Flexistipes sp.: one gene and its partner. The protein of the gene in region 1 interacts with the protein of each later gene in a pairwise test. Links are inferred from orthologs where the notes say so. Each region holds a gene or a part of one and is shown on either strand. Other genes may lie near its edges. The genes, in order: UMU13_RS01570 and UMU13_RS10485.

Region 1 (11,831 bases):
CGTTTCAGGGATACTGGTTAGTGAGTACGGATATGAAAATGTTTATAATTATTCAGGAGGACTTCCCGGCTGGAAAAAGAATGGTCACCCCACCACAAAAACCGGTGGTACAATTGAAAAGGCCGAAAAAGAAGATGAAGCGGAAGCTCTGAAAGAAGGAAAAGAAGAAGGTACCATTGACAAAGAATACTTTAAAACTTTGATCGATGACAGACCTGAAAACATTCACATTGTTGATGTGAGAAGCCCCGAGGAGTTCAAACAAGGACACGTTAAAGGAGCAATCAATATCCATGTGAATGAAGTTTACAAAAAAGGTTGTGATTACGTAATCAATCAGCTGCCTGAAGACGGATATGTGGTATTTATGTGTTCTGCAGGCGGCAGATCAAGTGAGCTGTACTACGCCTTGCAGGACATGTGCGGCTACAAAAAGATGGACAGACTGTATTATCTGGATGCACATGTTAACTACGAAAGCGGTAAATGCACAATCAAATAGACACACTATATCAAACTATATACCAAAAAAAGGCAGCCATTTGGCTGCCTTTTTTATTATAAAAAACTTATACGAGACTTAAGAACTTTGCACAAGTTAGGAAGCGCGGCTTCAGCCGCGCAAAGATGTATTGAAACCCGTATTTTCAACCTTGCGGGACTGAAGTAATGTATACCACTAGCATCGGTCGAAGACCGATTAGCAGCTATGTAAATAGCTAAATTGAATGTTTGACAACATATTTACCAGCCTCCGGCTGGTGCTACCCCCTTCCGAAAAAGCATAAAAGCATATTATTCAAAACTCTCATAGTATTATTTGACTAGAGACCTCTCCGCTTCGGTCGCCCCCGTTAAATATCAGCTTCGCTGATTGCCTGCGGCATTTAACCAGGCAAGAGGTGACAATTTTTTGAATAGCATTCGCTATGGGCGGATAAATAGAATGTTAAACATATTTACCAGTCTAAAAGACTGGTGCTATCCATAGGCATCCTTGCGACCACACATTTAACGCCTTAAGTACGCGGGAGATCTTTGAACAAGTATTTTACCCCCTGAATGGATCCTCGCAAATACTTATAACACTGGCATCACCCCAAAAATTATATAAAAGTTTTGTTTTACATATACTTAGCTAATATGAAACTGATTTCAATGTAATTTGCAAAAATGAAGCAGCCGATGTCGAATGTGTTCCACATATTTACCAGCCTTTCGGCTGGTGCTAGAGAAACGTACTGCCGGTTAGTGGTCACACCCTGTGTTGGAAAGTAAAGTGGATAAATATTTGCAAATAAAAACAATTATGAGGGGAGGGTGTAGACGGTTAGCGGCAGTAGTTTCGAGTTTCGGCTGCGAAATGCGTGCAAATTACATTGAAAAATATTTGCACTACGAAAAATGGGGTGACGTCAGTTGTAACAGGGACAAGTACAAAATTTGACTTTCTAAGATTAATCTGCTGGTTGTGAAAGTTCGGTAAGGACACCGTTGGCAGATTTCGGATGAACAAATGCCACCAGCTTGCCATGTGCCCCTTTTATCGGCTCTTCATTTATCAGCTTCATTCCGTCCTTTTTCATAATATCAAGGGACTCAGAAACATCGTTTACTTCATAACATAAGTGATGAATGCCTTCCCCTTTCTTATCCAGGAATTTGGCAACAGGGCTGTCTTCACTTGTGGGCTCAAGCAGCTCAACGTTGGAGTCTCCCAGTTTGATAAATGCGACCTTCACTTTTTGAGACGGAACTTCTTCATAAGATTCCACATTAACACCCAAAGTCTCATAAAACCTAACTGCTTCTTCCAGCGACTTTACTGCTATCCCGATATGATCAATCTTTTTCAGCATATCAAACCCCTAACTGCTTAATTTTGCTATCAGCTGATTAACAAGCTTCGGATTTGCCTGGCCTTTTGTTTTCTTCATCACCTGCCCCACAAAGAAACCCTGCAGCTTTTTCTCTCCGTTTTTAAAACGCTCCAGCTCATCGGGGTTTTCTTCAAACACCTGTTTTACAATATTTTCCAGCTCGGAACTATCGGATATCTGGGCAAGATTTTTCTCTTTAACAATTTCAGCGGGAGCTTTCCCGCTCTCAAGCATGATTTCAAAAACATCTTTAGCTATTTTACCGCTGATTGTGTTATCGTCTATCAACTTTACAAGGCCGGCAAGCATGGAAGGATTTACTCCGATATCAAAAATATCGCAGTTCCTTTCGTTAACAACTCTTAAAATTTCCGACATAATCCAGTTGGCTATTATTTTGGGATTGTTGTGGCTTTTTATACACTCCTCAAAATAATCGGCATATGTTTTAAAAGAAGTAAGTACATCCGCATCATATTCGGGGAGACTGTATTCCTTTTTAAAACGGGCTTTCCTTTCATCCGGCAGTTCAGGCAGGCTTTCCCTGATCCGCTCAATCCAGTCATCATCAACTTTGACAGGTATGAGGTCGGGATCCGGAAAATACCTGTAATCATGTGCTTCTTCCTTGCTTCTCATTGCAACCGTTATGTTTTTGTCAGGATTCCACAATCTCGTTTCCTGAACGATATGACCGCCTTCGTTTAAAACCTTGGTCTGACGCTTAATTTCATATTCTATTGCTTTTTGTACGTTTTTAAAAGAATTCATATTTTTGATTTCTGTTTTTACCCCGAATTCCTTTTGTCCTTCAGGACGTATGGAAATATTGGCATCGCATCTTAATGAGCCTTCTTCCATATTACATTCGGAAACTCCGGCATATTGCAGTATAGCTTTCAGCTTCTGCAAATAAGCTTTTGCTTCCTCACCTGTTCTCATATCAGGCTCACTAACAATCTCAATAAGCGGAACCCCTGTTCTGTTTAAATCCACATAGGAAGCGGAATAATCGCCGAGATTTTCACCGTGAATGGATTTGCCCGCATCTTCCTCCATGTGAATTCTGGTGATACCAATTTCCTTGGAATAGTCCTCAAGATTGATTTTCATTTTACCGTTCAGGCATAAGGGAAGCTCATACTGTGATATCTGATAACCTTTTGGCAAATCCGGATAAAAATAGTTTTTCCTTGCGAAAACACTGGATTCCTGAATTTCACAGTTGAGAGCCAGTCCGGCTGTCATTGCATATTCCAGAGCTCTCTTGTTAAGCACCGGCAGCACACCCGGCATTCCCAGGCAAACCGGACATACATTGCTGTTCGGCTCTGCTCCAAAGTTGGTGGAACATGAGCAGAATATTTTTGTATTCGTTCCCATCTGAACATGTACTTCCAGTCCTATCACAGCCTCATAATTCATCTATAACCTCACTACAGTTTTAATTGTTTGTTATTCCACTCCTGCATATCCAAATAGGAGATGTAACTCATATCTCCCTTATAAATATACACCCAGGCAGTGACTTCTTTGGGCTCCTGATTAACAGAATCATCGCCGTTGGACGGCAAAACCCACAATGTCTTACTAACTCTATCCAAATATTTTTCAACATTATCCAGCACCAGCAGAACATCTCTCACATTAAAAATGGTAACCAGTTCACCGTATACCACTGAATCTTTATCCTCCAGCAGCGCCGGAAAAGTTCCTTTATACATAGCCATTCTGCCGTAAGTATAAGCCCTGTTCTTAAAAAGAACATTCTTTGCATACATACTGTAAAACGGTCCGTCCGATTTCAATGAACCGTAAAAGAATATCTTATCGATAAAATTCATCCGCTGATTCCCCATTGAGCATCAATTTTTTATTCAAATTCCGTAGGTATTTTTGTGTGCCAATCCGTATTTTTCTGGTAACAATCTGCAATTTCGAGGATCTTAGCCTCATCAAAATAGTTACCGAGAATCTGCAGACCTATGGGAAGATTATTGCTGTCAAAACCGCATGGTACTGAAATGCCGCATCCGCCGAAAAGGTTCAGTGAAAGGGTAAAAATATCACTCAAATACATACTCAAAGGATCCTCCACCTTTTCGCCAATTTTGAAAGCAGTTGTCGGGGAAGTAGGCGCAACTATTGCATCAACTTTTGCAAAAGCATCAAGGAAATCATTTTTGATAAGTGTTCTGACTCTCTGAGCCTTCAAATAATAAGCATCATAGTAGCCGGCACTTAACACATATGTACCGAGCATTATCCGCCTTTTAACCTCGTCACCGAATCCTTCTGAACGGGTTTTCACATACATTTCAGACAAATTTTCAGCCTCAGCTCTGTATCCGTATCTGACACCGTCATAACGGGCCAGGTTACTCGAAGCCTCGGCCGTGGCAAGTATATAATAAACAGCCACTGCGTAATCTGTATGGGGCATACGTATGTTGATAATTTCCGCACCAAGGGATTCAAGATGTTTTATGGCGTCTTTTACAGATGCTTCAACTTCCGGACTCAGCCCCTCTTTGAAATATTCCTCGGGGACGCCGATTTTTATCCCTTTCAAATTATCAAGTTTTTTATCATAAGGTTCGAACGAATTTTTGGAAGCCGAGGTGGAATCGTGATGGTCATGTTTTCCGATAATTTTCATCAGTTCCACACTGTCCTGAACATTCCATGTCATCGGACCTATCTGATCAAGACTTGAAGCAAAAGCAACCAGGCCGAATCTTGAGACTCTGCCATATGTCGGTTTAAATCCGGCAATACCGCAAAAAGAAGCCGGCTGTCTTATCGAGCCCCCCGTATCACTTCCCAGGGAAGCGGGAACCAAACGAGCGCTCACTGCAGCTGCGGCACCACCGCTCGAGCCGCCGGGGACCCTATCAATATCCCATGGATTTTTTGTTTTGCCAAAATAGGAGGCTTCACAGGATGAGCCCATGGCAAATTCATCCATATTAAGTTTCCCGAGTATAATAAAACCTTTTTCTTTCAGCTGCTTTGCAACAGTTCCGTCGTAAACGGGATCAAAATTTTCCAGGATATGCGACGAACAGGTGGTTCTCAGCCCCTTAGTCACCATATTGTCTTTCAAAGCTATCGGAATTCCCGCCATCGGCGGCAGTTTCTCACCGTTACGTCTTTTCACGTCAATTTTTTCCGCTTCGGACAGTGCATCCTCATTTATGGAAACAAAAGATTTAAGCTTGTCATCATATTTATTAATTCTATCAAGATAAAACTGTACAAGTTCCTTTGCAGAAATTCTTCCGTCCTCCAGATAAGACCTCAATGTCTTCAGATCTGCATTCAGTAGATTCATCAACAACTCCTGTAGATTTTATTAATTTTCAATAACTCTGGGTACCTTGAAGTGTCCCTGCTCTTTATCCGGAGCATTCTTGAGCGCCTGCTCATTGTTAAGCTGCTCTTTTTGCTCATCTTCCCTGAAAACGTTCGAGATATCAAGGGCATGCGAAGTGGGCTCAACATTGGAAGTATCCAGCTCGTCCAGCTTATGTATATAATCGAGAATATTGTTGAGCTCATTGGTAAAGCGCTCAGCTTCCTCTTCGGAAAATTGCAGTCTGGCAAGATCCGCAATATGCAGCACATCTTTTTTATCAATAACTTTTGACATCCTCATCCTCCGCTTTATTGATCATCAGGAAAATCTATTTTACGCAAAATTTACAGGGTGTAAACCAATAAGTTCCTAAAATATTTCCAGACTTTCAGCAAGCATTTTTTTAAGCCCTGAACTCTGGAAAAAAACATCCGCCTTTACCTTGTCCCCCGCTCCTTTAACATTAAGGACAACCCCTTCACCGTATTTGCTGTGGAATACTCTTGTATTGGCTTTTAGCTTTTTTCCGTAATCTCCCGGAGAACTGATGTCAGACTTCAGCTCATCCAAAAACATCGAAGGTCTGCAAAACTGTCTTTTACCGTAGACCATACGGGTGTTGGTATGAGTGAAAACAAGATTGCTTTTGGCTCTGGTAATCCCCACATAGCAGAGCCGCCTTTCCTCTTCCAGCTCCCACTCATTATCCATGGAGCGGAACAAGGGAAACAAACCCTCTTCAAGGCCCGTCAGAAATACTGATTCAAATTCCAGCCCTTTTGCCGAATGAAGGGTCATGAGACTTACGGAATCACCGGCACTTTCATCTGTGGAAGTTGTCAGTGTTGTTGTGGCAAGAAACTCAGACAAGTCCGGTTCGTCATAACTTTCATCAAAAATTGCAGCTGCATTAATAAGCTCATCGATATTGTTTATGCGTTTGTTTGCATCATTCTGTTCTTCAAACTGTTTCAGATAATTCCCATAGGAGCTTTCGTTCAAAATAACCTTAATCTTGTCCGCTATATTTTCAAACAGCTGCATCTCATCAAGGATATTGGTATAAAATTTTAAACTGGCGGCGGTCTTCCCCTTTGAAACAGAGGCAATTTCTTTTGCTGCTGATATAAGATCCGAACCGTTGCCGGTTGCATAATCGATAATTCTCTGAATAACTACGTTGCCTATTCCCTTGGGCGGATTTTTGGCAGAACGCTTCAGAGCATCTATATCATATGGATTGTCCGAAAGCTTTAAATATGCCAGAATATCTTTTATCTCCCTTCTGGAGTAAAAACTGATACCCCCGATAACTTTATAAGGTATCCCCCTTCTGTTAAGCTCCACCTCAAAAGCCCTCGACTGAGCATTTGTTCTGTAAAGAACAGCTATTTCGGCAGGAGATATTCCCTGATCCAGCATAAGCTCAATCTCATTAATAACAAAATTTGATTCATCCTGCTCATCATGACATTCTTTAACCATGATATTTCCCATCTTATGGATCACCGGGGAAAGATTCTTGCCTTTTCTGTAATTATTGTTTGCAATAAGTGTATTGGCTGTAAACAGGATATTGGGTGAACTCCTGTAATTTTCGGTAAGCTTTATTGTTTTAACATCAGAGAAATGTTTTTCGAAATCGAGGATATTTCTTATTTCTGCACCGCGCCATCCGTAAATGGACTGATCATCGTCCCCCACCACACAAATATTGCCATATTCACCTGAAAGCAGCTTTAAAAAGAAAAACTGTATATAGTTTGTATCCTGATATTCATCCACCATGATATACCGGAAAATATTTCTGTAAAGTTCGAGCACTTCATAATTTTCCTGAAAAATCCTGATAACAAGAGCAAGCATGTCATCAAAATCCACAAGATTTGCAAAAGAAAGATACTGCTGGTAGGCTTTAAAAACATCAGGAAATCTGTGGATGAATTCTTCCGGCTCTTTATCCTCCACATATTCAATAGTGTTTTTAAAACTGCTTATCAGCCAGAGATACTGTTTCGGGGGATATTTTTTACTGTCGATATTCAGTTCTTTCACAATACTTCTGAGGGCTGAAAGCCTGTCATCCTGATCAATAACTCCAAAGCCTTTTTTAAACTCAGTTTTATGCGTCTCCCGGCGCAGAATTCTCAAACATATGGAATGGAATGTGCCCATCCACACTCCTTCAGCTCTTTCTCCCACAAGGTTTTTAAGACGGGATTTCATTTCCCAGGCTGCTTTATTGGTAAAAGTAACCGACAGGATATTGTTCGGGTTAACACCGATATTATCAATCAGATAAGCAATCTTATGGACAATTACCTTTGTTTTCCCCGTTCCGGCTCCGGCTATCACAAGCAGGGGTGAGCCCGTATATTCAACGGCAGCCTTTTGTTCTTTATTCAGTCTATCATTTGAGTGAGGCATATATCTCCCTTAGAGATTTCTCACTTCGTCCGAAATGACACAATATATCGCTTTATCGCAACATTGTCATCCCGAGCGAAACGAAGTGGAGTCGAGGGATCTCCCCTTTTATATATTATTAATTCAAGTTTCGCACTTGCACCTATTGTAAGTCTTTGCGAGGAGTGCTAACGACGAAGCAATCTCTCTTTTTTTATTATTTTGAGATTGCCACAACCCTGTTTCCACAGGGTTTCGCAATGACCGACCTAAGTGCGAAACTTGAATTATTAATTTCTGCGAATCTCATTAAACACTCGTTGCAAGAGCTTTATTATAGGCTAAAATTATATCACTTCTTCTCAGCAATCCTTCTACCTTAAAATTGCCGTTTATATTTTCCACAACGGGCAGTGCCCCCAGATCTTTAATTCCCAGCTTTTTTAGAGCTGTGGCAAGACTGTCCTCAGGGTAAACGTATATCAGGTCATCTTTTGTGCAAATCTCACCTGCCACAACAATTTCCTCCAGCCCCTTTTCAAACATCACATTTTTTATATTATCTAACGACATAATGCCTGTCAGATATCCTTTATCGTTTAACACCGGATAATAAATATGATCGGCTTTCTTTATACCCTCGGTGATCTCTTTGAAATTGGAGCTTTCTTTAAAAGTAACAATATCCCTGAGCATTACATCTTCAACTCTTATTTCGGATAGTACTCTTTCTTCAGTGCCCTTTCTGATATTGATACCTTCCTTGGCAAGAATCCAGGAAAAAATAGATTCTTTCTCCAGCCAGTTGGCAGCAACATTTGCAATAATCGTTGCAAACATTAACGGCAAAATGATTTCATAACTCTGGGTAATCTCAAAAATTATAAGTATAGCAGTTAAAGGGGCTTTTATGGTTGCACCGAGCATAGCGCTCATTGCCACCAAAGCATAGGCACCGCTGGAAGACGTAATACCGGGAAAGGCAGCATTAAAAATCCCCCCCAAAGCTCCGCCTGTTGCAGTTCCTATAAAAAGTGCAGGGACAAACAAACCACCGGATCCACCGGATCCCAGAGTCAGAGATGTTGCAAGGATTTTAAGAAACACAATAACTAAGAGAAAAAGTCCCACCTGATTCGAAGCAAGAATTTGGTTTATTGTGTCGTAACCGACACCCATAATTTCACGTGAGTATATGGCCAGTATGCCGAGCAGCAGCCCGCCCAAAGCAGGCTTTAGAAAAGAAGGTATGCTCAGATTGTCAAAGGTTTCTTCGGTTTTGTAAAAAAAACGTATAAAAAAAACACCGACTACGGCACAGGCAAAACCCAACACCATATAAAGGGGCAGCTCCATAAAATGTCTCAGATGATATTCCGGCGCTTCAAAAGTTACCACATTGCCCAGGTGTCCCCTTGAAACGACAGTTGCAATAACGGAAGAAATGATAATCGGACTGAATGTTCTGATACCGAATTCGCCAAGCAACACTTCCGCTGCAAACATCGCCCCGCCGATAGGTGCATTAAAGGTTGCCGCCAGTCCGCCTGCCGCTCCGCAAGCAACAGCCGTTTTCATCCTTCTGGTGGAAAAACCGAATATTTTTCCCACACCGGAGCCCAGTGCCGAACCTATATGTATAATGGGTCCCTCTCTTCCTGCGGAACCTCCGGTGCCAAGTGTAATCGCAGAAGTGAAACTTTTCACAACAGCTACAAAAGGACTGATTTTTAAATTGAGGGCTATTGCCTTTATAACATCCGGCACACCGTGCCCCTTTGCAGATTTAAAAATTAGGCCGGCCATACCAACTATCAATCCGCCCACAGCCGGAATAAGAACAATCTTATATATAGGGGTGTGAATGAGCGTTTCTAAAAGAAACTCCTCTTTTGTCCCGTAGAAAAAATCCTGAACAATACCTATTAAATACCTGAAAATAATGTTACCGTAACCGGCAGCTACACCGATAAGTACAGCAACACCGGCCATATACATATCTTCGTGTTCGCCAAAAAAGCTGTTCAACCACCCTTTGGCTTTTTGTATCATTATCACTCCACTGTCACGCTTTTTGCCAAATTTCTCGGCTGATCAACATCATTACCCAGTAAGCGGGCACAATGATAGGCGAAGAATTGTGTAACAACTGTATTTAAAAAGACACTGACCTCTTCGGATGTTCCGGGAATACTGATAACAGCGTCACATTTGTCCGCAAGATGGGTATCATTTTCCGTAACAGTTGCAATAACGATACCGTCACGAGCCTTTACCTCTTCGATATTAGAAACAATCTTATCATACACCCGGGATTTGGTTGCCAAAGTAAAAACAGGCATATTTTCATCTATAAGTGCAATAGGACCGTGCTTCATTTCGCCGGCAGGATAGCCCTCTGCATGTATGTATGATATTTCTTTAAGTTTAAGAGCCCCTTCGAGTGCAACAGGATAATTAAGGTGCCTTCCTAAAAAAAGAAAATCTTTATAATCTTTAAAATCCTTTGCAATATTTTCAATTTCACTATCTTTATTCAACACATACTCCATTTGCTCGGGGACACCGAGAAGGCTGTGTATATATTCACTTCTTGATTTATCGCTCATCGTATTTCTGATCTGACCTAAATAAATGCCAAGCATATACAGGCAGGTTATCTGTGTTGTAAACGCTTTTGTTGAGGCAACACCGATCTCAGGTCCGGCATGGGTATATATCACGCCGTCTGCTTCCCTGGATACTGAAGAGCCCAGAACATTGCAAATAGCCAAAGTACTGCACCCTTTTTTCTTTGCCATCCTCATGGCTGCCAGTGTATCGGCTGTTTCTCCGGACTGGGTAATGGCAAGGAAAATCACATTTTCATCCAGAATTGTATCCCTGTATCTGTACTCGGATGCTATATCCACCTCCACAGGTACACCGGCAAATTTTTCAAGAAGGAATTTGCCCACAAGACCCGCGTGCCAGCTTGTTCCGCAGGCGACAATGTGAATTCTGCTTGCATTCTTCAGTGCTCCGCTTATCTCATCCAGTTCAGGCAGTCTGATTAACGACTCTTCAAGAGAATACTTACCCCTCAGAGTATCTGTAACTGCCCTGGGCTGCTCATAAATCTCTTTCTGCATAAAATGCCTGAATCCGGCTTTTTCAGCCATGACCGGATTCCAGTCAATATATTTTTTATCCCTTTCAACTTTTTTGTGATTTTTATCATAAATCTCTATGGAGTCTTTCCGCAAAACTGCAATATCACCATCTTCCATAAAAATAAAATTCCTCGTGTGACTCAAAACAGCGGGAATATCACTTGCTGCAAAATTCTCACCCTCTCCTGCCCCCAAAACAAGAGGGCTGTCATTTCTGGCTGCTATAATCCTGTCCGGGTTATCTTCTGATATCACTGCAACGGAGAATGCTCCGTTCAGCTTGTTTGTAGCTTTCCTTACCGCCTCAAGAATATCGCCGTTCAGATAACTGTGTATCAGGTGAGCGATAACTTCCGAGTCCGTTTCAGACTGAAAAACATACCCCTTATCAGTCAGCTCTTTTTTCAGCTGAAGGTAATTTTCAATAATACCGTTGTGAACCAAAGCAAGGCCTTTGGAAACATGGGGATGGGCGTTGTAGGATGTCGGTTTCCCGTGCGTTGCCCACCGGGTGTGACCGATACCTGCTTTGCTGTTAAAATCAGTGCTGCTGGTTTTTTCTCTAAGATTCTTCAGTTTACCAACACTTCTTACCGTTTTTATGATATTTTCGGATTTATCAAGCAGCGCCAGCCCGGCGGAGTCATAACCTCTGTACTCAAGCCTCTCAAGCCCTTCCAAAAGGATATCGTAAGCATTCTTTTCACCTATATAAGCCACAATACCGCACATATCTATTTCTCCCTTGAATAAATTTGTTTGCGTTTTCTCACCCAGCCTTCTTTATTAACCTGCTCACTCCGGGAAATGGCGAGTGATTCATCAGGGACATCTTTTGTAACAGTCGAGCCCGCTGCAATCAAAGCATTTTTACCTATTTCCACAGGGGCAACAAACTGAACATCACTTCCCACAAAAACACCGTCGTTAATAATAGTTTTATGTTTACTGATACCGTCATAATTACATGTAATTGTGCCGCATCCAATATTCACATCTTTCCCTATATATGCATCACCCAGATAAGTCAGGTGG
Region 2 (11,650 bases), on another replicon or contig:
ATACTTATTTGGGAAGTTAAAAGACTGACGTGTCTGTTTATAAATTCTGTAACATCTGTCAGTGTATTTTCCAGTTCATTCTTTATGCTGAAGAGTTTTCTCGAAGCTTTATGAATATTGTCTGTTACTTCGCTGCTGTTTTCGAAACGTTTTTCGATGGTATTCATCATGTATAATATCTGGTTATATGATGAATATTTTGAAAGGGATGTTGATATTTCCTTTAAGCGTTCCCTTATTTTTTCAAGACCTTGCAGGAAATAGCTGAAAGACTCTTCGCTCCCGCTTCTTATGGCTGATTTTATTTCCCATTTACTGTCCACAATATCTTCTTTCAGCTGCTTTATCTTAATATCAAGTTTTAAAATAAGATCGAAAAACGTGTGTCTGAAAAAGGAGTCAATGTCGTTTTCGTCTGCATTTTCAAGACTTTTAATGGAGAGAAGTATAGTATTTAAATTACTTTCAACGTCAGAAGTCGTTTCGGTATCTCTGTTAAAAAGCCCCCTTAATACGCTGGAGCTGATTTCGGAAATATAATATGCATTCTTTTCTGTGGAGGAATACAATAAAAAACCTTTCTTGATGAGGTTTTCCATTACCGTATCAGTCCGCCAAGGCAGCTCGCAATCAAAATTGCTGAGATAGCTGAAACTCCGCTGTATTGCTATATCGACAACATCTTTGTCAATAAAATCGTTTTCGTCCGCTTCCTCTTTATGCAGATACAAAAGGTACAAAGTCAAAATTTCGGCATGGGTAAGAGTGATACCGTCAGGAAATTTTGTAAGCAGATATTTTATTTTTGCCAGGATTTCATTTTCTTGCATAAGTTATAGTTTATCACGTTTTAAAACATGTTTAAATGAAATTTTCATTAAAGCCTTTTCATTTTTCTGAAAGATATGTCAATAGTTTGACGATTTTGGTGAAATAACTGAGGATAGGTGAAACATTATTTCCTTAGAAATAAATCTATGAGCTGCTTTTTGTTTGTTATATTAAATTTCTCATAAATTCTGCTGAGATAGGTTTTGACTGTTGATTCAGAAATCTGAAGCTCGCTTGAGATATTCTTTATTGTATTTTTGTCCAAAGTATAAAGTAAAACCTGGTACTCCTTTTCAGACAGTCTGTAATAAGCACGGTTTAAAATGCGACGATCGATATGCTGTGATCCGACAGTCGCTGCATTTTTAATAACTTCAGATTCTGTTTTTGTTGAAGAGAGCCTTTGTTCGCCCGGAATGGGCTTGGAAAAAAATAAAATAAAAAGGGTAATAATCATTACAATATTCCCTGCAACAATCCCTATACTAAGTAAAATCTCCTCGCTTAGTGTCATTGTTATCAACTGGCCTAAAAAAATACCCAGACACATACTGAAAAGTAAAAATGCAGCTTGTGTATACTGTTTGATTTTCATAATAATAAAAAGAATGATGAATATCTCGATAAAACCAAAAGAAACGTGCAGAGTGAAATTGCTGAGAAAATGAAGCAAAGGCTGCTTTTCATGAATAAAGCTAAATGCAAGTATGCCTGATGCTATAGCTCCCAGGACAGGTGCTTCTTTTTTGTATTTAAACAACCAGGCTCCTGCAAAAATACCGATTAAGTAGTACAAATGCTCAGGGATACTTAGAAATGCTTTTTGTATGAGATTTTGGATTATATAAGAGTATAACATGCCGCCGGTTACATAAAATAACGTTAACAGGAAGTAATAGGAGTCAAGTTTTATTTTTGGGCAATTTTCTGAATCTGAAGGTTTAAAACAGAGCATTCCTGCTGCAAAAATTAATAGAATAAATACGATTTTAGTCTGATAATTGATGGGAATAATTTCTGTTATAAAACACAGTAAGAAAGCTAAAGTAAAGGCTCCTAAAGCATTAAAAAACACTTGTCCTGTGTATTTGAGATATAGAATTGCAAATAGAATTAAGGGAGCAGATGATATACCTGCCGCAACTAAAAATATATGCAATGCAAATGCATTGTTTACTGGGAAGAGTAATAATGTAAAAAAAACTGTCAGGATTAGGAAAAGTATTTTTAATTTCTTGATAAGATTCCAGCGTTTGAATGTTCCGATAATCAGTAATCCAATACCCTGACCAGATATAAAAGATAAAGAGGGGTTATTTATTGAAATGTAGCTGCTCAGATATCCGTTTAAAGGTATAAGCCACATCCAGGTCAAAAAGGCTGCAAAAGGGAAGCTGTATTTTAAAAAACCAATATTATTAAAAAGCCATTTGGCCGGTATCTGTAGTTTCATACCGTTAAATATAATAAATCCCTTAAAAAGTCTACAGAATGTCGACAAAAATATAGCCGGTTTACATTTAGCTGGCTGTAAGATGGAGGCTTTTCTGATATGCTATATAAAAAAACAAGGAGGACTTTTTGATATGTACAGAAAAATACTTTTGGTTCTTGCTGTTTGTTTTGCCTTTTATTACACAGGTTGCTCAAATAGCTCTGACAGTGGTTCTAACAATGTTGATGAACAGGTTCAGATATCCGGTAAAGTGATTGATGGGTATGTTAGTAATGCAGAGGTGAAGGTTTATTCAGACAGTAGTTTTGAAAATGTAATAGGAAGCGGCACAACTGATACAGATGGAGATTTTTCAATTAATGTGAATTCTGATGATATGCCTTCACAAATTTATTTGAAATCTTTTGGCGGAATAGATAATGATACCGGCTTGGTAGCACCAACAATGGTGTTTATCGGTGAATTAAATGATAATAATTCTTATAATATCTCCCCTTTGACAAATGAAATATTCAAAGAATTTGCGTTTAAAGATACCGGTCTCGATATTACCCAAGCGGCTGGAAATTTTGCAAATCTTATAGGAATGGGAGATAATGTAAGTGGGTTATATTCCGACCCGGTTTCAGATCCAGAGTTAATGGAAAAATTAAATAAAATCTTGTTTTCAGGGACACTGCTTTCCAGCTTACCCCCTGGGGAATATAGAGCAATAGGTTTGGGTGTTTGTGATAATACCACCGGCCAGGCGGGAATAAATATCGGGGACAGCGGATATTCAAATCTTTGGGACAATTTAACAGATTTAGGTCTAATGTATGATAATTTAACTGTTGATAAACAAGGAAAGCTTTTGTATAGGGATACGTCTGTCGGTCTTATAAATGGCGGAACTATGATGTTCGACTCCTTTTCTGTTACAGGTGTTATGAATCTGGAAGCATTTGGCGGCGGGTTCGGGCTTGTTGTTAACCATGGAAGCATTTTTGACGACGGGTCAAATATATGTCTTGCTGTTACAAGTATGCTGCCGTCAAACTTTCAAACTTCACAAAAATTAATGGAGAAAGTGCAGAACTATTATTCAGGTGAAAAAAGGTTTATATTTTCTGATGTTTTCGGTGATGGAAATGATATTGGATATGGCAGCCTTAATATTAAAGAAATTCTTGATAACGGCACAATAAATGCAGATAACATGACTATTAGTCTTGCTTCAGGAGGGGGAGTTATAAACCCTACTTTTAAGAGGGGGCAGATACTTCCGGCGGGCAACGGTGTCTTAAGTAATGTTGCCATGTTTGAGTTTAGTGAATCAGATAACGTAGATATATATTTGCTGCAACATATAGGTACCAGAGCCGGTATTTCTATTATAATTGATAACGGTACGGTTGAGACTGTTGGAACTGCATATATGTCTGACAATGAGTCTTTTGTAAATATGGAAGCCGGTGATTACCAGGCTACATTTGCTGATCTTGACTTAAGCAATGGTACAATCGAACCCTATACAGATAATATAACAGTTTATGATAATGGTACTGTTAAAATAGATTCTGGTGATACGCTTTATTTAAACGGTGACTTTATCGGATTTGCTTATGATACAGGACACGGTATTTATGAGATGTTTGAAAGTGGAGCCGGTCAGGGCTGGGAAGTGGACAATAGCACCGGCGAAAAATATATAGGTCTTACTGTGGGATATTTTAGGAAGGACGGCGAAAATGTTCCTGATTTTAATGGAAAATTGAATTTGGCTGTTAGAAGAATTTTGGATATAAAAGATAACGGCACTGTTAGTCTGATTACCACTCTGCCTTTTGAAAGGGGAAGCATGGTGGTAGATGGCAATAAAGCATATACTTCGATAACATATTTAGATCCGGCTACAAATGAAGAAAGAACGGTAACCCCGACTTTTGATGTGGATAAATCTAAGGGTTTGTATCGTATATACGGTTATGATGCCGAAGATAATGACAATGTCAGTATTTACTGGCCGGTGGGTGGTAATAAAGCACTATTCAGAGTAGATTATGATGGTGGAGTTGAAGTAGGAGAAGCGTATATAACTTATTAGCAGATAAATTAATCAACTAAAAGTTTGGCGGGATAAAATATCCCGCCTTTTTAAATTACCATCTATCTAAAACTTTCTTTAGAGATTCCTTATTTTTAATCTAAAAACGTGACTTAAATCTGAAAATATTAGCAACCTCCCAAAATTTTTGCACTTGTGCTACTTGACAATAGTTTATCTAAATATCGGGATTTTCACGCATGAAGATATCTCAACATTAAGCACAGTTGTATATTTATTCGTTATGCCGTTTCATATGGCAGAGATTTCTCACTTTGTTCGAAAGAATGCCTGCGGCTAGCACCAGTCTTTTAGACTGGTAAATATGTTTACATTCTATTTATCCGCCCAAGGCGGATGTTAGACAACAATTTATGTCATCCCGAGCGAAGCCGAGGGATCTCTATCTATGTACTAACAATATCTGCGTATTGTCTTAGCTCTAAAAAATGGGAGGACGCCAAGAAAATATATTGACAATATATAGCATGCTATGTATTGTGCGGCTTTTGGAGATTATGATGTTTAACCCTAAGAAACGTTCGATCTGCTATAAATTGCATTTTGTCACCAGAACCGGTTTTATGGAACTCAACAGATTGATTGAGCCTTATGGGATTACTCAGGGACAATTTATTGTGCTTACTTTCCTGTGGGAAAATAACGGGTTGAGCCAAAAGGAGCTTTGTGAGCGGGTTAGAGTTGAACAGCCTACTTTGGCAAACACCCTCAAAAGAATGGAGAGAGACGGCTTGGTTTACAGAAACCGGGATAAAGAAGATAAAAGATATTGTAAATATTATCTTACCGATAGGGGTGAAAAATTAGGTCGTGAAATGGATATCAATTTAGAGACCATTCAGGATAATATTTTGGAAACTTTGACAAAGAGTGAGCGGGAACTTTTTAACGAATTTCTCGACAGAATAATTGATAATATCAGCGAAAAGGAGTGAATTATGAAAAAGTACGATGTTGTGGTAATAGGCTCCGGTCCCGGAGGACTTGAGGCTGCGCTTAATCTGAAAGCACAGGGAAAATCTGTATGTGTGGTGGCTCTCAGCAGACAGCATTTCGGAGGTGTATGTCTTAATAGTGGATGTATGCCCACAAAAGGGTACTTAAAAACTGCTGCAATTTATAGGAATGCCCATACAGCCGGTGAGTTCGGTCTTGATATTAAACCGGGTGATATTGATTTGAATAAGATTAAATCTTCCGTTTATGAGACAGTCAATATGCTTTCTGAAGGCATGGGCAGTATGATGGATGGCTCAGGACTTGATTTTTCATTTGGTAAAGGCAGTTTGAAAAGCGAAAAAGAAGTATTTGTGGATAGAGGCAATGGAGAAACGGAAACCTTAGAAGCAGATTATATTATTATTGCCACAGGTTCCACCTCTGCACGGCTTCCTTTTGCCGATTTTGACGGCACATATATTTTAAATAGTGATCAGCTACTGCTGAATACCGATCTCCCGGAGAGAATGTTAGTTATCGGTGGCGGAGCTATTGGATGTGAGTTTGCAACCCTTTACAGCAGTTTCGGTACAAAGATAAAAATCGTTGAGGCGATGGACAGCTTACTACCCTGTGAAGACAAAGATGTTACAGATGCACTGAAGGAAAATCTTAAAAGTAAAGGCGTGAGCGTGGAAACCGGGACTATGTTGGAATCTTTGGATGTGGAAGATGGAATTGTTAAAGCCAAGTATAAAGATGCTGAGCTTGTGGAAAAATTTGACAAAGTATTAATCAGCACGGGAAGAATACCTCTTACTGCAGAAGTGAATCTGGATGCAGCCGGCATTCAAACAGACAAAAACTTCATAGTAGTGGATGAATATTTGAGGACTACCTGTGAAAACATTTATGCTGTGGGCGATGTTATAGGCGGTAACATGTATGCACACTCTGCTAGTTATGAGGGAAGGGTGGCTGCTAACAATATTTTAAATCCCCGCAGTGAAAAACTGGATGAGAGGGCTGTTCCGCGTGTTGTTTTTACTGATCCTGAAATCGGCTCAACGGGAATAGTAAAAGAGGATGAACATGTAAAAGAGCTCTATGTGCCTGGTATAATGAAAGGAAGACCTGTGGTTGAAAGATCTGAAGTGGGGGTAATGAAAATTTTTGTTTATAAAGATTCTGATACTGTAGCAGGTGCAACTTTTTATGGGAAGCATGCCACAGAAAACATCCATCAGATGGTGACGGCTGTTCAGAACAGGCTTAATGTTAAAGATATAGCTGCTACTATGTTTGCCCACCCAACATATGCAGAGCCTTTGGCCGACCTTGCTTCAACAGGTATAGATACTTAACAGTTTTGCGGGGTAAGACCTTTGAATAATTTGTTTTTCCATGTTTTAGGAAGTGGGTAGCACCAGCCGGAGGCTGGTAAATATATTGTGTATCACAAATTTATCGGTCTTCGACCGATGCTAGTGGGATACATTACTTTAGTCCCGCAGGCCTGTGAATACTGAATTTCAAAAGAACGCTTGCCCGGCTAAAGCCGCGCTTCCTGAGTTATTCAAAGGTCTTGGGGTGGAGCATCTGTATTCTCTGCCCCGTAATTTTTACAATTTTTCAGTTTTTCCCTTCAAAATTACACCCACTGGCTCAAAAAACTATTCAGGCAATGCTGCAGGTGAGCTGTGCAAAATGATGTCTTTGTTTTTTTCTGCAAAATACTGCAGTGACCAGTTGTTTCTGAATAGTATTACCATTCGTCCGCAGTCATCCTCTCCATAAGCTGAATCATAGGAGATCACTTTTTTCACTGTTTCTTCTGAGACAGAAGGATCCACCCAGCGTAGAGCTGTCCACGGTTTTACATCAAGCGTTGTTTCCACTCCGTATTCATTTTTCATCCGGTACTGTAAAACGTCAAATTGAAGTGTTCCAACTGCTCCCAGCAACGGAATCGGACTTTGTTCCTGCGCCGGCCAGAAAGACTGTACAATATCCTCAGCCAGGAGATGATCCAGCCCTTTACGAAATGCTTTTTGAGCAGAAGGGGAATGATTAACAAGATAAGCGAAACATTCCGGAGCAAACCGTGGTATTTCATTAAATGCCAAACCCTTTTTTGTGCTTAAGGTGTCACCGATACGCAAATCAGCATTTGTTATACAGCTGATAACATCACCGGCATATGCTTCATCCAGCGTCTCTCTTTGCTGTCCAAAAAGATTATGTGTGTTGGAAAGGCGGACATTTCTTTCTGTCCGGCTATTTGTTACCATCATATCCCTTTCAAATTTTCCGGAACAAACCCTGATAAATACCATTCTATCCCGGTGTTTGGGGTTCATGTTGGTTTGAATTTTAAATACAAAACCGGAAAAGAACGGGCCTTCCAGCGGGACAGTTTCACCACCGGCTTTTCGGGGAGCAGGAGGTTGGGAGAATTCCAAAAATCTTTCCAACAACAGCTCTATACCAAAATTATTTGTGGCACTGCCGAAAAACACCGGCGTCATCTGCCCTTCGTGAACTGCTTCAAGGTCGAATTTTTCATGGGCAATATCCAGCATTTCCAGCTCTTCCAGAATTTCAGAATATGCATCTTCAGAAATCACATCCTTAACCTGCTTATCAGTAAGATCTCTGACAGATACCGGCGCCCTGTATGCCCCTCCCGGAGTCTTCTCAAACAGATGTACCTCGCTTTTCAAACGGTCATATACACCTTTGAAAAAGGGCCCGCTTTCCAAAGGCCAGTTTATAGGATATGCATGAATATTTAATACACTTTCCAGTTGATCAATCAACTCCAGGGGTGATTTTGCCGGCCGGTCCATTTTGTTCATAAAAGTAAAAATTGGGACACCGCGCTGACGGCAAACCTCAAAAAGCTTTAACGTTTGAGATTCAATACCTTTACCTGCGTCAATAACCATGACCACCGCATCCACTGCCATCAGCACACGGTAAGTATCCTCTGAAAAATCTTTGTGACCCGGTGTATCCAGCAGATTGAAGCGATATCCGTTATATTCAAACTGCAAAACTGTTGAAGAAACTGAGATTCCACGCTTTTTTTCCAATTCCATCCAGTCAGAAGACGTTTCCCTCTGTTTTTTCTTGGCTGTCACTGAGCCTGCCAAATCCAGCGCTCCACCATACAACAGTAACTTTTCCGTTAATGTGGTTTTTCCGGCATCCGGGTGGGATATAATAGCAAAAGTCCTTCGTCTGTTAATTTCGGACTTCATAACATTTGATTCATTCATGACAACAACCTTTAAAATTAATAATTATTTTCAAAAATAGAGGCGGATTCTAAGAAAGTTCGGAAGATTATGCAAGGGATTTGTTTTTTCTTCTTATAATAATAAAGTAAATAAATTCTTTATCTATTACTTTATTCTTTCTGTTGAAATATTTTTGGCATATGCTAACATTGGTTATAGGAGGTGAATTTTATGTCCAAAATACCAGAAGGTTGTGCAAGACCTATCGGAAAAGTTTTTGGAAACAGCGACAAGGAAGAGAATAGGGAAACTGTCCAGAAGGAGGAAAATGTTATGGAAACAGTAAGAGTTGGTAAAAAAGCTCCGGATTTTGAAGCTCCTGTTTATTTTAAAGGCAAGTTTGATACAGTAAAATTGAGTGATTATGCAGGAAAGTGGCTTCTCCTTTGCTTTTATCCGGGAGATTTTACTTTTGTCTGACCGACAGAACTGTCTGCAGTTGCAGACAAATTTGATGAATTACAAAAGCTGGGGGTTGAAGTTCTGACAGCTAGTGTAGACAGTATTTTTGTTCACAAAATTTGGGATGAGGAAGAGTTATCACATATGATAGAAGGTGATATCCCATTTCCTATGATTTCTGACGCTGGTGGTCACTTGGGACGCATTTATGGCGTTTATGATGAGGAAGCAGGTGTGGATGTGAGAGGAAGATTCATCATTGATCCTGATGGGGTAATTCAGGCTATGGAAGTTCTTACTCCACCGGTGGGTAGAAAAATAGATGAAACAATAAGGCAGATTCATGCCTTTCAGAAAGTTAGAGAGAGCAAAGGTGCAGAAGCTTGTCCTGCAGGCTGGAATCCGGGAGAAGCTACGCTAAAGCCAGGTCCGGATCTTGTCGGTAAGGTTTATAAAGTTTGGAAAGTAAATAAGTGAATTTATTTTATGCCGGAAGTTTGAAAAATAGCTTCCGGCATACTTTTTATGAACAATAGCACTAACCACCAGAATGAATAATGCTTTGTTACAAATCATTATAAGGTATGTATTGTTTTTCTGTTCCCATTTATCCATAAATTTTCGAACCAGCCTGGTTTTACCAATCAGCCTTTTTTCTGTTACTACAGCCAGTTGGGAATTTTAAAGTATAATTTACTTGTCACCTTTTTTCACCAATAATATTTTTGAATATTAAAACATGTATCTGTTATAATTGGTTGTAAAATGTGAGACCGCAAAAAGGGAGTAGTTATGAAGAAATCTGCTGGTTTAATCTTAAGTTTTTTATTTTTAATATTATTAACCTTTTCAGTGCAGGCTCAAATTAGAGTTGGAGAGTTTCCCCAAAAGGTAGGGAATCAAGCATTATTTACCTGTCCTCACTCTCTACCCATTCTCCTTTAATTGTTCAATCATAATTTGCATGTCCCTTTTTGTCTCTTCAAGATTTTGCATTGACACTCTGACTATCCTTAAATACTTTACTTATAAGGTAGTTTGAGGAGTTGTTTAGCAAGCCAAAAAAAACAATTTTTATCACTCAGAAAACTAATAACTCCGGTTGATTTTTTTTGGCTTTTGACAAATTTTTGGTAAATGCTTTTTGATTTTTACTCCTGATGTGAAAGTTCAAGCTTGATTAATCAGTTTTTCTCGCACTTTGCGGCAAAACTAATATAAGGAGAATTTATATGTTGTTTCGCAGGATTGACCATGTGGAAATTGTACCCTCTAATATGGAGCGTACACTGCAATTTTATCAAGGGATACTGGGCTTTGAAACTTGGCTCAGACAGTCGGTAAATGTACCGCCCCTGCAAGAGATCATTTATTTGAAACTTTCAGATACCATGTTGGAGCTTTTATCTGTGGAAGATCCGGACGATCCTTCTGCTAGTAAATGGCAGGTGGGATACAGGATGATGGCTTTGGAAGTGGACGACATGGACGAGGCGGTAAACTATCTGCAAAATCAGGGAATTGAAATTACTTGGGGCCCGGTTGATATGGGAAAAACAAAAAGAGCGGAAATCCGGGATCCGGATGGCTTGGGCATAGAACTGCGGGAATTGTCCAGATAAAAAAGCTGAACTGCATTGAGAGAAGTGGAGATAAAGTGAACGGAAATCCTTGTATTATCTGGTTTCAATTCCTTATAGGTAAAGTAAAAATTCAACAGCGCCGCCGATTATTGAATATTTCGGTTCAAGAGAGCCAGGTGTCCATTATGGATTGAGCCACCCTTCCGAAACTGAGAGCCAATTGATTCCGGAAGGGGAGCTAATATCAGGTGTGAATTTCTCCCAACGTCTTATTACAATCTTTTCTTGCAGATATCGGGATTTCCTGTTTTTCTTTCTCTTTATTGATATTTGCCCCGAAAAAATGTATCCAAAATCACGGGAAAACAGTAAAAAATTCCACAACTTGTTTCAAGCTTGACCCTTAAGATAGTAAGTGATATTTAATTGCTAAGAAAAATAGCGACAAAGAAGGTTAGTATGAAAATCGCAGCGTTACAGGGCAGTGCCAGAAAAAATGGAAACACAGCAAAAGTGCTGGCTTGGGTTCAGAGTGAACTGGAATCTTTGGGGCACAGTGTTGACAATATTTATTTGAGTTCAAAAAATCTGAATGGATGTCTTGCATGTAAAAAATGTAAGGAAAAGAGTAGTGAGATAGGCTGTGTTCAAAATGATGATGTAATTCCTATTTTAGAGAAAATGCTTGATTCCGACTTGGTGGTTTATGCATCCCCAATATATTTTTGGGGTTTTTCGGCGCAAATAAAAAATGTAATTGACAGAACTTACAGTTTGTATGCCAATTATCACCAGCCTGGTCATATCTCTTTGTTAGAAGGAAAAAGTACAGCTCTTTTGGTAACCGGAGCAGGGCCTTATGAAAACAATGCCGAAGGAATGATTGATGCGTTCAGGCGTATGCAAAAACCTCACAAATCTATCAGCGCAGGTGAATTGTATATCGGTCGCTGCACCACTCCCGAAGCTCTTGGCAAAGATATTAAACAGCAGAGCATTGACTTTGCCCAAAAAATTGCCGGTTAGCCAG

What was found.
Region 2: the proteins of UMU13_RS01570 (region 1) and UMU13_RS10485 interact in binary tests that used the Escherichia coli proteins (3 or more experiments, as listed by UniProt). The link is inferred for Flexistipes sp. from one-to-one orthologs.

What each region holds. Positions count from the first base shown.
Region 1 is NZ_JAXKVW010000001.1:342,801-354,631, reverse strand. The notes cover bases 5,137-8,128. They hold UMU13_RS01570 (ATP-dependent helicase), read right to left. Parts: upstream 7,666-8,128; coding sequence 5,608-7,665; downstream 5,137-5,607. Other genes in these bases: UMU13_RS01565 (chloride channel protein), read right to left, coding at 7,954-8,128; gatC (Asp-tRNA(Asn)/Glu-tRNA(Gln) amidotransferase subunit GatC), read right to left, coding at 5,236-5,532; gatA (Asp-tRNA(Asn)/Glu-tRNA(Gln) amidotransferase subunit GatA), read right to left, coding at 5,137-5,214. Outside these bases: UMU13_RS01600 (rhodanese-like domain-containing protein), read left to right, coding at 1-502; mce (methylmalonyl-CoA epimerase), read right to left, coding at 1,458-1,859; Asp-tRNA(Asn)/Glu-tRNA(Gln) amidotransferase subunit GatB, read right to left, coding at 1,869-3,305; UMU13_RS01585 (gamma-glutamylcyclotransferase family protein), read right to left, coding at 3,317-3,724; more of gatA, read right to left, coding at 3,754-5,136; more of UMU13_RS01565, read right to left, coding at 8,129-9,696; glmS (glutamine--fructose-6-phosphate transaminase (isomerizing)), read right to left, coding at 9,699-11,528; bifunctional UDP-N-acetylglucosamine diphosphorylase/glucosamine-1-phosphate N-acetyltransferase GlmU, read right to left, coding at 11,531-11,831. UniProt on the Escherichia coli protein: A helicase with DNA-dependent ATPase activity. Unwinds DNA duplexes with 3'-5' polarity. Translocates on single-stranded DNA with 3'-5' polarity. Initiates unwinding more efficiently from a nicked substrate than double-stranded DNA.
Region 2 is NZ_JAXKVW010000018.1:22,536-34,185, forward strand. The notes cover bases 4,704-7,514. They hold UMU13_RS10485 (dihydrolipoyl dehydrogenase family protein), read left to right. Parts: upstream 4,704-5,332; coding sequence 5,333-6,697; downstream 6,698-7,514. Other genes in these bases: UMU13_RS10480 (MarR family winged helix-turn-helix transcriptional regulator), read left to right, coding at 4,874-5,329; UMU13_RS10490 (peptide chain release factor 3), read right to left, coding at 7,007-7,514. In the rest of the region: UMU13_RS10465 (hypothetical protein), read right to left, coding at 1-830; UMU13_RS10470 (helix-turn-helix transcriptional regulator), read right to left, coding at 956-2,284; UMU13_RS10475 (hypothetical protein), read left to right, coding at 2,418-4,373; more of UMU13_RS10490, read right to left, coding at 7,515-8,614; UMU13_RS10500 (VOC family protein), read left to right, coding at 10,270-10,659; UMU13_RS10505 (flavodoxin family protein), read left to right, coding at 11,080-11,646. UniProt on the Escherichia coli protein: Lipoamide dehydrogenase is a component of the glycine cleavage system as well as of the alpha-ketoacid dehydrogenase complexes.